3 regions of the Clostridium sp. JNZ J1-5 genome follow, and region 3 is predicted to be linked to each of the others. Evidence: riboswitches for the same ligand, from Rfam matches in the RefSeq annotation. Region 3 holds a riboswitch; each other region holds the start of a gene.
The links. A riboswitch is a leader RNA that binds a small molecule or an ion and turns the genes downstream of it on or off. The one in region 3 is predicted to bind S-adenosylmethionine.

Region 1 (4,343 bases), 1.8 Mb from region 3:
TATTGAAACTACATTATTAAATGTACTTTATGCTGGTAACTTTAAAACAATGAAACCTAAGCTTAAGTCTACAAATTTTGAAGGTCTAGAACTTATAAGACCACTTTACTATATACATGAAGATGACATTAAAAGATATACATCAAATTCTGGAATTACACCTATGAACTGTGGATGTATAGTAGCAGCACAAAAGACTTCAAGCAAACGTCGTGAGATTAAAGAACTTATTAGAGAATTAAAGAAAAACTTTAAGGATGTTGAAAAGTCAATTTTTCAATCAGCACAAAATGTAAATATAGATTCTATTTTAGGTTGGGAGAAAAAAGGACAAAAATATTCGTTTTTAGATTTTTACGATGAAGAATAATATGGCAAGTACCGCACTAGTAAATTAGTGCGGTATTTACATCATAAAGTATATAAGCTTTATATTTTTTCAAGAGTTAAGTAAGTGTGGTTAAATTTATTATTTTCATCTACAGTTCCTTTATGCATTTCGGTTATTTTCCAATCATTTTTATTATATCCAGGGAAAAAAGTATCTCCTTGAAAGTCATGATGTATTATGGTAAGATATATCTTCTTTGCATATGGCATCAATTCAGAAAAAATTTCTCCTCCTCCTATTACAAAGTATTCTTCTTTACTGTGAATAAGTGGATTTATTTCATCAACACTGTGGATAACTTTCACATTTATATTTTCCATATTATAATCTCTATTTCCAGTTAACACTATATGCTTTCTTCCAGGAAGTACACTTGGAAGGGCCTCAAAAGTTTTTCTACCCATAATCATTGTTTTAGTTTTAGATAGAGTTATCTCTTTAAAATGTTTTAAATCTTCAGGAATTTTCCAAGGAAGATTATTATCTTTACCAATTACATTATTTTGAGATACTGCAACTACAAAACTCAGCATATTTTTCACCTCTTTTATTAGTACTAAAATTATAACATTGAATTAATATCTGTAATATATAAGTTAAATATTTATCAAATTTATTATGAAATTTTTTAATAATTCATGTATATATGGTATAATTTTTATATAGAACAAATGTAAAGTTGAATTTAGTTGTACTTTATAAGCTTAGGTAAAATGTCTAAAGTTGTTATATATCAAATTGAAAGCAACTGCAAGGAGAATAATTATGATTAAAGGGAAAAAAGTTATAATTAGACAGCTAGAACTAGGAGATGAAGAATATTTTCACAAATGGTGGAATGATGAGCTGATGATGGAGCATTCAGGAAATGCTTTTGGAACTTTACAAAGCAAAGATAGTATAAGAAAATGTATTGTAGATCAAATTGAAGATTGTTCTATGTTTCCTGAAAGCAAAAGATTCATTATACTAAGAAAAGATGATTTAGTTCCTATTGGTGAAATCAATTATATGAACTGGGATGCAAGAAACCAAAAGGCTGAAATAGGTATAAAAATATGTTATATAAAAGAGCAAGAAAAAGGATATGGCTATGATGCACTATATTATTTTATTGATTTTCTATTCAAATTTTTAAATTTAAATAAAATAGAATTAACTACTATGATAGATAATATAAAAGCTCAAGGACTGTACAAAAGATTAGGTTTTAAAGAAGTAGGTATAATTAGAGAAGCTTATTTTGACAGCAGGATTGGTATATTTTCTAGTGTAGTATTTATGGACTTATTGAAAAGTGATTGGAAAGAAATAAAATCAAGCTCAATAATATAAAACACAAAACACGTAGGCAAGTACTTACGTGTTTTTATATAAATTGTAAAAAACTTCTTGACACACAATGAAATCATGTGTAAAATTAATTTTAAAATTGAATAAAAGATTAATCTTATCAAGAGTGGTTGAGGGACTGGCCCGATGAAACCCGGCAACAGCTAGTTTAAAGCTTTAAACTAGAAATGTGCTAATTCCTGCAGGAAATATCCTGAAAGATAAGAAGGGAGTAGGCTATTTAAATTAATAGTCTAATGCATAAGTAATTATAACCGCTTCTTATCGAGAGATTGAAGCGGTTTTTTTTATGCAAAATAGTATAACGCGTTAAACTAACACTAATGAACATGTAGGGGGCTACATGGAAAGTTTTAAATGAATGTAAAAATCAGCATTCATTTAAAACAGAGCATAAATTATGTAAAAGGGGGCAATTTTTATGAGTAAAAATTGGAAAAAGGGGACTATATGTATACAAGGAGGATATACGCCAAAAGCAGGAGAGACAAGAGTATTACCAATTTATCAAAGCACAACTTATAAATATGAGGATCCAGACCAAGTAGCAGCATTATTCGATTTAGAGGCAGAGGGGCATATGTATTCTAGAATCAGTAATCCTACTGTAGCTGCCTTTGAAGAAAAAGTTAGTGCTCTTGAAGGGGGCGTTGGAGCTGTCGCTGTATCAGCAGGTCAAACAGCTACTGCTTTAGCTATATTAAACATTTGTAAAACAGGAGATCATGTAGTTGCTGCATCTACACTTTATGGCGGAACTTTTAGTCTGCTTTCAACAACCTTAAAGAAATTTGGAATAGATGTAACTTTTGTAAATCCAGATTCAGATGAAGAAGAAATATTAAAGTGCTTTAAAGAAAATACAAGAGCTATTTTTGGTGAGACCATAGGGAATCCAGGATTAAATATTTTGGATTTTGAAAAGTTTTCATCAGTCGCAAAGAAAAAGCAAGTGCCTTTTATTGTAGATAATACAATAGCAACTCCATATCTTTGCAACCCGCTAAAACTTGGAGCTAATATAGTTGTTCATTCTACAACAAAATATATTGACGGTCATGCTACCAGTATAGGTGGAATCATTGTAGATGGTGGAAATTTCAATTGGGACAATGGAAAATATCTAGAGCTTATAGAACCAGATCCAAGTTACCATGGAGTTAAATATGTTGAGAAGTTTGGAAATGCAGCATATATAGTGAAAGTTCGTGTTCAGCTTTTAAGAGACCTAGGAACTTGCACAAGTCCTTTTAATGCCTTTTTATTTAATCTGGGACTTGAAACACTACATTTAAGAATGGAAAGACATAGTGAAAATGCTTTTAAGTTAGCTAAATACCTAGAGAAACATGAAAAAGTAAGCTGGGTAAGCTATCCTCTCCTTGAAAGCCATACTACCTATCCTCTAGCTAAAAAATATTTGCCTAAAGGGGCTAGCGGTATATTAACTTTTGGAATAAATGGAGGAATTGAAGCAGGTAAGAAATTCATTAGAAATCTAGAATTAGCTGCTTTAGTAGTTCATTTAGGAGATGCAAGAACATCAGTAATTCATCCTGCTAGTACAACACATAGACAATTGAATGAAGAGCAGCAGGTAGCATCAGGAGTTACACCAGACTTAATTAGGGTTTCTGTAGGAATCGAAGATATTGAAGATATTATAGCTGATTTTCAACAGTCTTTAGAGAATTTAGGGAACTAATCCGATGACTACCCGCTCTAATACTCTCATGGGAGTAAAAACTCCCTCCGAAGCAAAGAACTCTGTTAATATAAGTATTATAATAAGATAAGGAGAAAGAAAGTATGCCAATTATAATACCCAAAAATCTTCCTGCAGCAAAAATTCTTGGGGATGAAAATGTATTTGTGATGTATGAAGATAGAGCATTACATCAAGATATCAGACCTTTAAAAATAGTTATACTGAATTTAATGCCAACCAAAATTCAAACAGAAACTCAAATTTTAAGATTACTTGGGAATACTCCTCTTCAAGTGGAGATTAAATTACTTCATATTGAAGAGCACAAATCAAAAAATACATCTGAGGAGCATTTAGAAAGCTTCTATAATAGCTTTAAAGATATAAAAGATGAAAAGTTTGATGGCATGATAATAACTGGTGCGCCAATTGAGCATTTAGATTTTAAAGAGGTCGATTACTGGAATGAACTAAAAGAAATTATGGATTTTTCAGCTTCTAATGTAACTTCTACACTTCATATATGCTGGGGAGCGCAGGCAGGACTCTATCACCATTTTGGGATTCCTAAATATCATCTCTCTAAAAAGATGTTTGGTGTTTTTAAACACACTATAACAAATAGTGGAGTGAAACTTTTAAGAGGTTTCGATAATGAATTTTATGTACCTCACTCCCGCTATACAGAGGTATTGAAAAATGATATTGAAAAGGTTGAAAAACTTGAAATTTTGTCAGAATCAGAAGAGGCAGGAGTGTATATAGTAGCTTCTAAAGATGGAAAACAGATATTTATTACAGGCCATTCAGAATATGATGATATAACCTTAAAATCTGAATATCTTAGAGATATTTCAAAGGGATTGAATATAGAGATACCTAAAAACTATT
Region 2 (4,343 bases), 700 kb from region 3:
GAGCAGGAGTGAAATTAGGAATGTTTTTTAGAATGAGTACAGATATGGGAATAGATTTAGGTACAGCAACAGTTCTAGTGTATATCAAAGGGAAAGGAATTGTTTTGAAGGAGCCTTCAGTTGTAGCCATTGATAAAAATGCAAATAGAGTATTGGCAGTAGGCGAAGAAGCTAGACAAATGATTGGAAGAACTCCAGGCAACATAGTTGCAATTCGTCCTTTAAGGGATGGGGTAATATCAGATTATGATATAACAGAAAAGATGTTAAAACATTTTATTAGAAAAGCCTGTGGAAAAAGAAGAGTAGGTGCTCCTAGAGTTGTAATTTGTGTTCCTTGTGAAGCTACTGAAGTAGAAAAGAGAGCTGTTAAGGACGCAGCTGTTAATGCAGGAGCAAAAAAAGTGTTCTTAATAGAAGAGCCTTTGGCAGCAGCTATTGGAGCTGGGTTAGATATAACAAAAGCTAGTGGTAATATGGTAATAGACATTGGAGGGGGAACGACAGACATAGCAGTAATCTCTCTTGGTGGAATGGTTGTAAGAAGTTCCATTAAAGTTGCCGGGGATAGCTTCGATGAATCAATAATAAAGTACATAAGAAAAAAACATAAACTCATGATTGGAGAAAGAACAGCAGAAGAATTAAAGATGAATATTGGAACCGCATATAAAAGAGAAGAGAATATAAGTATGGAAATAAGAGGAAGAGATCTAATAACAGGACTCCCTAAAAATATAAGTGTATCCTCAGAAGAGATGAGAGAAGCATTGAGTGAGGCGGTAAATGCTATTGCAGATTGTACTCACTCAGTTTTAGAAAAAACTCCACCTGAATTAGCAGCAGATATAGCTGATAGAGGAATTGTAATGACAGGTGGCGGATCCTTATTAAATGGATTGGATAAGTTAATAGAGGAAGTAACTAAAGTTCCCGTACATGTTGCTCAAGATTCAGTTTCATCAGTTGCTCTAGGCACTGGAGATGTACTAAGCTACCTAGATAAGATTGATGCATCTTATAAGGGGCAGGATATAAACCTAATAGACTAATATATATACTTATTATATAAGTTATAAAATATACGCTCTATAATCTTAAAATTATGGAGCGTATATTTTATTTAAAATTATTTTGGAATTATGAGAAGTTAAGGATAGCTTAAAACATATGATATTTATATTATGTTATCCATATTTTTATCATGTAATTGTGAAAGGTAATATGAATGGATTAGAGAGTGAGTAATGACTTTGGCCATTTCCATAATTAAATCTAGGCGTATATTCCTATTTGTAAATAGCTCGTTATTATCACTAGAGTCCACAATACCTATTATGGAGGTTTCCCCAACTTCAGGTAAAATTTTACCTACACCTTTTCCAGGATGTATAGGATAATCGCGAGCTTGTATTTCCCCTATGTTTTTCATTTCTCCTAAACAAGCATCAACGCCTATTATACTAGAAGAGGGATGAAGTTTTTTTATCTGCTGAAGCTGTTTATCTATATTTAAAGCGTGTATAGGTTCAGAAATAGTTCCATATACTTTTAGTGGGAAGTTTTCATTTTTTAATAATGTTCCTACTAATGGCCCTAGACAATCTCCTATACATCTGTCAGTACCAATACATACTATAACAGAATTTTCATCCATGTAATCTTTTAAAAAATATGCTATTTCGTAATAAGATAGATTATCTTTATAGTGGACTCTGACTTTATTCAAGAACGACACCTCCTTGATAATTTATATGAAAAGCATATATACTATATGAAATAAAAATTAATAAAAAAAGAAAATATAATAGAATTAAAAGGAAAAAGGAGATGAATAATTGATATAAATGTATAAGTAATTCGAAGTAATGTGGTGAAATTAAGAGCAATATGCTTGTAATTTCATTTAAATAACAAAAGTTAGAGTTGAAATAAGTGCTAGTTCTAGGTATACTAATATTCGTTGACGCGGTAAAACGCTGAAAATAAAAAATAAATAAGCATGCTGGCATGGCTCAACTGGTAGAGCAACTGACTTGTAATCAGTAGGTTCCGGGTTCAAGTCCTGGTGCCAGCACCAATTTCGGAGGAGTTCCCGAGTGGCCAAAGGGGGCAGACTGTAAATCTGTTACGTTTCGTTTCGATGGTTCGAATCCATCCTCCTCCACCATATAAATAAATGGGCGCATAGCTCAGCTGGGAGAGCATCTGCCTTACAAGCAGGGGGTCACAGGTTCGAGCCCTGTTGTGCCCACCATTTATTTTTAGAGAAGTTGGTAGCTGTTAAGTTTTTTAAAAGTTAATATGGAGGAGTTCCCGAGTGGCCAAAGGGGGCAGACTGTAAATCTGTTACGTTTCGTTTCGATGGTTCGAATCCATCCTCCTCCACCATAGAAGACATCAATGTTGATGTCTTTTTTTATTTTTGTTTTATATGAATGTTGATTTTAAATTCAGTTAAAACCTCCTATTTTTAAATTTATATAAATCAAATTAAATATTTGTATAAAATAAATATTTGTAAAATTAATGATAAGTTAAGCTTCATGTTATTGACATGGATATTATACTGTGATAATATTATTTTGCTTAAGTAAAATTAAATAATAGATAAGAAAAAATCTTATCAAGAGAGGTGGAGGGACTGGCCCTGTGAAACCCAGCAACCGGTACTGTTGTACTAAGGTGCTAATTCCTGCAGATTTAATCTGCAAGATAAGAAATCATGATAATCACGCAATCAACCTCTTCAATTAAGAAGGGGTTTTATTTTTTTTTAGAAAGGAGATTTTAGAATGAGAAGATTGTTTACTTCAGAATCAGTAACAGAAGGACATCCAGATAAAATGTGTGACCAAATTTCAGATGCTATTTTGGATGCTATTTTAGAAAAAGATCCTAATGGAAGGGTAGCTTGTGAAACGGCGGTTACAACTGGAATGGTTATGGTTATGGGAGAAATATCCACGAACTGTTATGTTGATATTTCAAAGCTTGTAAGAGAAGTCGTTACAGATATAGGATATACAAGAGCTAAATATGGATTTGACGCTGAAACATGTGCTGTATTGACAGCAATTGATGAACAATCAGTAGATATAGCTATGGGTGTAGATGAAGCCCTAGAGTCAAGAGAAGGTGAAAAAGACGAAGTTGAGGCAATAGGAGCTGGAGATCAAGGACTTATGTTTGGATTTGCTTCTAATGAAACACCAGAATATATGCCTCTTCCTATAAGTATGGCACATAAGCTTTCAAGAAGATTAACAGAGGTTAGAAAGAACGGTATATTACCATACTTAAGACCGGATGGTAAAACTCAAGTTACAGTTGAATATGAGGATGATAAACCTGTAAGAATAGATGCTATAGTTGTTTCAACTCAACATGATCCAGAAGTTACACAAGAGCAAATACGTAAAAATCTTATGGAACATGTAATAAGATTTATAATTCCTAATGAATGGTTAGATGACAAAACAAAGTACTACATAAATCCAACAGGAAGATTTGTTATCGGTGGACCACATGGAGATACAGGATTAACAGGAAGAAAGATTATAGTTGATACTTATGGTGGATACGGAAGACATGGTGGCGGAGCTTTTTCAGGAAAAGATCCAACAAAAGTTGACAGATCAGCAGCTTACGCAGCAAGATGGGTTGCTAAAAACTTGGTAGCAGCTGGAGTTGCAGATAAACTTGAAATAGGTTTAGCTTATGCGATAGGTGTTGCTCGCCCAGTATCACTTTTAGTAAATACTTTTGGAACAGGAAAAGTTGAAGACGATAAAATAGTAGAAATAGTTAACAAAGTATTTGACTTAAGACCTGGTGCAATAATTAGAGATTTAGAATTAAGAAGACCATTATATAGACAAACAGCAGCTTATGGGCACTTTGGAAGAACTGATGTAGAACTTCCATGGGAACAGCTAGATAAAGTAGAAGCTATCAAAAAATATATATAATAATTGAATTAAACATTTTAGTATAAAAAGCTAATATCATAGTGATATTAGCTTTTTTTATATGGAGCAGATAAGTAGCTTTAGGTTTATTAAATAAAATCATGGTAAAAATATTAAATAATACATAATAGTTGAGAAGTGTTAGGCATATACCTTATAATTAACTTAAGTTAATTATATTTTAGGAGCGATTTTATGGCTGAAGTACAAGGAACAGTAGAGGGAATAGTTTTTAAAAACGAAAATAATGGATATGTAGTAGCACATATAAAGGATAAGAAAAAGAAAATCACTATAACTGGATTCATACCTTATATATCAGAAGGGCAAAATTTAAAAATTCAGGGTGAATGGTTTAATCATCCTCAATTT
Region 3 (4,343 bases):
GGCTGATTTTTCCTAAAGAATATATACCTAACTCTAGAAAAATTGTAAATGAAGAGGCCTATTCTAGAATTTTAAGCGAAGAAAAAAAGTATTCTGATGATATTAAGAATAAAATTGAGAGAGCTAAAAAGAGAAAAGAATTTTCAAATTATGGATCTATAGCGTTTACAGGAGGAAGTGCTGTTTTAATAGTAGCATTAATATTAGCCTTTAGAAGAAAAGTAAGGTTTAATAAAGAAGATTTCTATATAATGCTTCCAGAAGATTGTACTCCAGCAGTTGCAAGTATAATATATTCAAGCTATTTAGGAACTAAAGACATAATTTCAACTATTTTAGATTTATGTAGAAAAGGTTATCTAAGGGTGGAAAATTTTGAAGAAGACATGTTAGAAAATGAACACAATAAAACTAAGAAAAAGAAATATGAAAATTATAAGATAACAAAAATAAAGGAAATAGACGATTTATTATTAAACCATGAAAAGTTTTTTATAGAATGGGTAATAGAGAAGATGGGAAATGGCACTTATGTAACTTTAGAAGATATAAAAAGCTACTCTAAAAAGAACACATCCAAGTTTACTCAAAACTATAATAAGTGGAGTAAACTTGTTAAAGAGGAAGCTAAAAGCAGAGGCTATTTTGATGAAAGAGGCAAAAAATACGCTTTAGCTTGTATAGTGCTGGGAATAATCGAACTTACAGCAGGATGTATATTTACAGCTTTTTCTGCTTTTATGGGAATAGTCAACATAATCCTTGGAGTGATTTTTATTATATGGGGAATTGCTCTTGTATATAGAAAAAGTGACCATGGATATATAGAATATATAAAATGGACTCAATTTAGAAAATATCTAAAAAAGGTACAAGAGGAAAATATACAAAATGAATTTTCACAATATCCATTAGATGAATACCTTATATATGCAATTTCACTTGGACTTGATGATAAAATAATAAAAAAATTTAAGCCATATATAGAGACTAGTTATGATTATAATAATAATTTTATATTCTGGTATTTTATCTTATATAGCAATAATAAAGCAACCAATCCGTTTAATGACAGTATCAATTCAGCATTTGGAGGAGTTGTACCATCTACTGGGGCTGGCGGAGGAACCAGCGGATCAACTGGTGGAGCCGGTGGAGGAGGTGCAGGAGCCTTTTAAATGCAGTAAGATTAATTGTATTTTTTAGATAGATTCAAATTAATTTATAATGTAGAGGTGATAGGTTTGAATATTTATGAATTTGCTATGAAATCAGAGTTAGAGGGATCAGCTTACTATAAAAGAGCAGCTGATTTATGTAAAGATGAGTGGTTAAAGGGAATTTTTGAATTTTTATCCCTTGAAGAAAAGAAGCATTTTAACATATTTAAAGAGATGAAGGATAGAAATCTAGAATTTAAAAGTTTAGAAAATCATAATTATAAAGATTTAAAAAGTATTTTTCAAGACAAGAGAGAAGAAAAAATAATTGGAAGTCTATCAGAGCTTCAAACTAGTATATATTTAGCAGCAGCAAAAGACGAAAGAGATACCATAGAATCCTATGAAAGAATTTTAAGTGAAATTGAAAACGAACAGGAAAAAAAAGCAGTATTAGAAATAATCAATGAAGAGAAAGAGCATTTAAGGTTTTTAGAAGAAGTTATAGAATTAATGAATAAATTAGAAAAAAATAGAGAACAATAAAAATTTAAAAATGTTATTGACAAACATTAATCTTAATAATATAATTGTTAACAATAAAACTTAATATGGCTTATCAAGAGTGGTGGAGGGACTGGCCCGATGAAACCCAGCAACCGGTATATATTATATGAATTATATACAATGGTGCTAAATCCTGCAGCGAAAGCTGAGAGATGAGGGTAGGGTAGATCTATTAAGACCTAAGGATATCCTTAGGTCTTTTATTTTTTCCAAAGTTAGCAAGTTTTAAGGGGTATAGAAATAATCAGGGGGTAAGACAATGATACAAATCAAAAATGTAGAAAAGTTCTTTGGTAAGGACCATGTCTTAAAAGATGTAAGTTTGAGCATAGAAAAGGGGGAAATATTTGGGATAGTGGGGCATAGTGGTGCAGGAAAGTCAACTTTTTTAAGATGTATAAATGGACTTGAAACCTATGATAAGGGGAACGTATTAGTAAATAATAAGGAAGTTAATATATTAAGTGAAGAAGAATTAAGAAAATTTAGAAAGAATATAGGTATGATATTCCAAAACTTTAGTCTGCTTAATAGAAAAAATGTATGGCAAAATGTTTCTCTTCCAATGGAAATCTGGGGGTACAGTAGGGAAGAGATGGATAAAAGAGTAAAGGAACTATTGAATCTAGTGGGACTTGAGGATAAGGCTAGGAGCATGCCAAAAGAACTTAGTGGAGGACAAAAACAGAGAGTTGCTATTGCTAGAGCTTTAACTCTTCAGCCAGAAATACTTCTTTGTGATGAGGCAACTTCTGCATTAGATCCTAAAACTACAAAATCAATTCTAGAACTATTAAGAGAAATAAACAGAAAACTAGGCATAACAATAGTAATAGTAACTCATCAAATGGAAGTTATAAAAGAAGTATGTACTAAAGTAGCACTGATGGAAGAAGGAAGAGTAATACAGTTTGGGAAGGCAGAAGAAATTTTTCTTAATCCAACCAAGGAGATGCAAAACCTTTTAGGGGAAGACGAGGTATTGCCAGAGGATGGAGTAAATATAAAGATTTTCTTTCCAAAGGAATTAAGCCAAAACTGTGTAATAACATCTATGGCAAGAGAATTAAATATGGATTTTTCAATTGTTTGGGGAAAACTTGAAAAATTTAGCCAAGGTGTACTGGGGAGCTTAGTAATTAACATATCAGAGGATAAAAAAGATAAAGTTTGTTTTTACTTAGAAAGTCAAAATGTGCATTGGGAGGTGTTATAGGATATGATTGAAAAAATATTGCTTCCAGCTTTAGGGGAAACTCTAGTTATGGTTATAGTTTCCACAATTTTAGCAATAATAGTAGGATTTATACCAGCTATCATTATGATAATAACAGGCAAAGATGGATTAAGACCAAATGAAGCGGTTTATAAAATTTTAGATGCTTTTATAAATATTTTAAGATCTTTCCCATTTATAGTTTTGATGGTAATACTAATACCATTTACAAGATTTATAGTAGGAAGATCTATTGGAACAGCTGCTGCTATAGTACCATTAACTATTGGATCAGCACCGTTTGTTACTAGAATTATTGAAGCTGCTCTTAAAGAAGTAGATAAAGGAGTAATTGAAGCAGCAAAGTCCTTTGGAGCCAGTACTTCACAGATAATATTTAAAGTTATGCTTCCAGAAGCACTTCCATCTATTATTTCTGGAATAACTCTTACTGTTATTAGTATAGTTGGATTTTCAGCTATGGCTGGTGCAATTGGAGCAGGAGGTCTTGGTGCCGTAGCAATAAATTATGGATATCAAATGTTTAGAAATGATATTTTGATAGCTACAGTAATAGTTTTAATAATTATGGTTCAGGGATTACAAAGTATAGGAACTATTGTATATAAAAAGGTTAATAAATAGACTACTTCAATTATGTATTTTGTAGTTTATTTTGATAATAAAATAAAAAATTAATTAATATTAAGGGGGCTTTTTATATGAATAAGAGAATATTATCAGTTTTATTAACAGGAACGCTAATTGTGGTGGGGGCAATTACGTTAACAGCATGTGGGAGCAAGGATACTAGTGGAAAACCACAAGAAAAGAAAAATATTGTAATTGGAGCATCTCCAGAACCTCATGCTGCCATATTAGAAAAGGTAAAGCCTATATTAGAAAAGAAGGGGTATACTTTAGAAATTAAAATATTTAATGACTATGTAATCCCAAATACATCAGTAGAAGATGGAAGTTTAGATGCTAATTTCTTTCAACATGTTCCTTATTTAGAGAAATTTAATAAGGAAAAAGGTACTCATTTAGCTTACACAGCAAAAGTTCATTTAGAACCAATGGGAGTATACTCACAAAAGGTAAAAGATTTAAAAGAATTAAAGGATGGGGCAACTATAGCAGTTCCTAATGATCCTACAAATGAAGCCAGAGCACTAAGACTATTAGAAAAGCAAGGAATTCTAAAGTTTAAAGAAGGACAGTTAATAACTAAATTAGATATTACTGAAAATCCTAAAAATATTAAAATACAAGAATTAGAAGCAGCACAGCTTCCAAGAACCTTAAAAGATGTGGATGCAGCAGTTATAAATACCAACTATGCATTACCGGCAGGGTTAAATCCTCTTAAAGATGCACTTGCTATAGAGGATAAAGAC

Region 1: another riboswitch for S-adenosylmethionine. It lies ahead of ACWW38_RS07410 (O-acetylhomoserine aminocarboxypropyltransferase/cysteine synthase family protein); the one in region 3 lies ahead of ACWW38_RS15845 (methionine ABC transporter ATP-binding protein).
Region 2: another riboswitch for S-adenosylmethionine. It lies ahead of metK (methionine adenosyltransferase); the one in region 3 lies ahead of ACWW38_RS15845 (methionine ABC transporter ATP-binding protein).

What each region holds. Positions count from the first base shown of each region.
Region 1 covers NZ_CM132773.1:1,561,636-1,565,978, reverse strand. Annotated here, with positions in the region: gene ACWW38_RS07425 (tRNA 2-thiocytidine biosynthesis TtcA family protein) at 1-370, shown strand, start outside; gene ACWW38_RS07420 (dihydrofolate reductase) at 430-924, opposite strand; gene ACWW38_RS07415 (GNAT family N-acetyltransferase) at 1,157-1,726, shown strand; SAM riboswitch class I at 1,839-1,951, shown strand; gene ACWW38_RS07410 (O-acetylhomoserine aminocarboxypropyltransferase/cysteine synthase family protein) at 2,166-3,449, shown strand; gene metA (homoserine O-acetyltransferase MetA) at 3,554-4,343, shown strand, end outside.
Region 2 covers NZ_CM132773.1:2,613,692-2,618,034, forward strand. Annotated here, with positions in the region: gene mreB (rod shape-determining protein MreB) at 21-1,052, shown strand; gene yyaC (spore protease YyaC) at 1,178-1,729, opposite strand; tRNA gene ACWW38_RS12620 (tRNA-Thr) at 2,005-2,080, shown strand; tRNA gene ACWW38_RS12625 (tRNA-Tyr) at 2,086-2,170, shown strand; tRNA gene ACWW38_RS12630 (tRNA-Val) at 2,182-2,257, shown strand; tRNA gene ACWW38_RS12635 (tRNA-Tyr) at 2,307-2,391, shown strand; SAM riboswitch class I at 2,621-2,722, shown strand; gene metK (methionine adenosyltransferase) at 2,796-3,971, shown strand; gene recD2 (SF1B family DNA helicase RecD2) at 4,167-4,343, shown strand, end outside.
Region 3 covers NZ_CM132773.1:3,313,357-3,317,699, forward strand. Annotated here, with positions in the region: gene ACWW38_RS15835 (DUF2207 family protein) at 1-1,178, shown strand, start outside; gene ACWW38_RS15840 (ferritin family protein) at 1,245-1,706, shown strand; SAM riboswitch class I at 1,774-1,886, shown strand; gene ACWW38_RS15845 (methionine ABC transporter ATP-binding protein) at 1,987-2,943, shown strand; gene ACWW38_RS15850 (methionine ABC transporter permease) at 2,947-3,588, shown strand; gene ACWW38_RS15855 (MetQ/NlpA family ABC transporter substrate-binding protein) at 3,666-4,343, shown strand, end outside.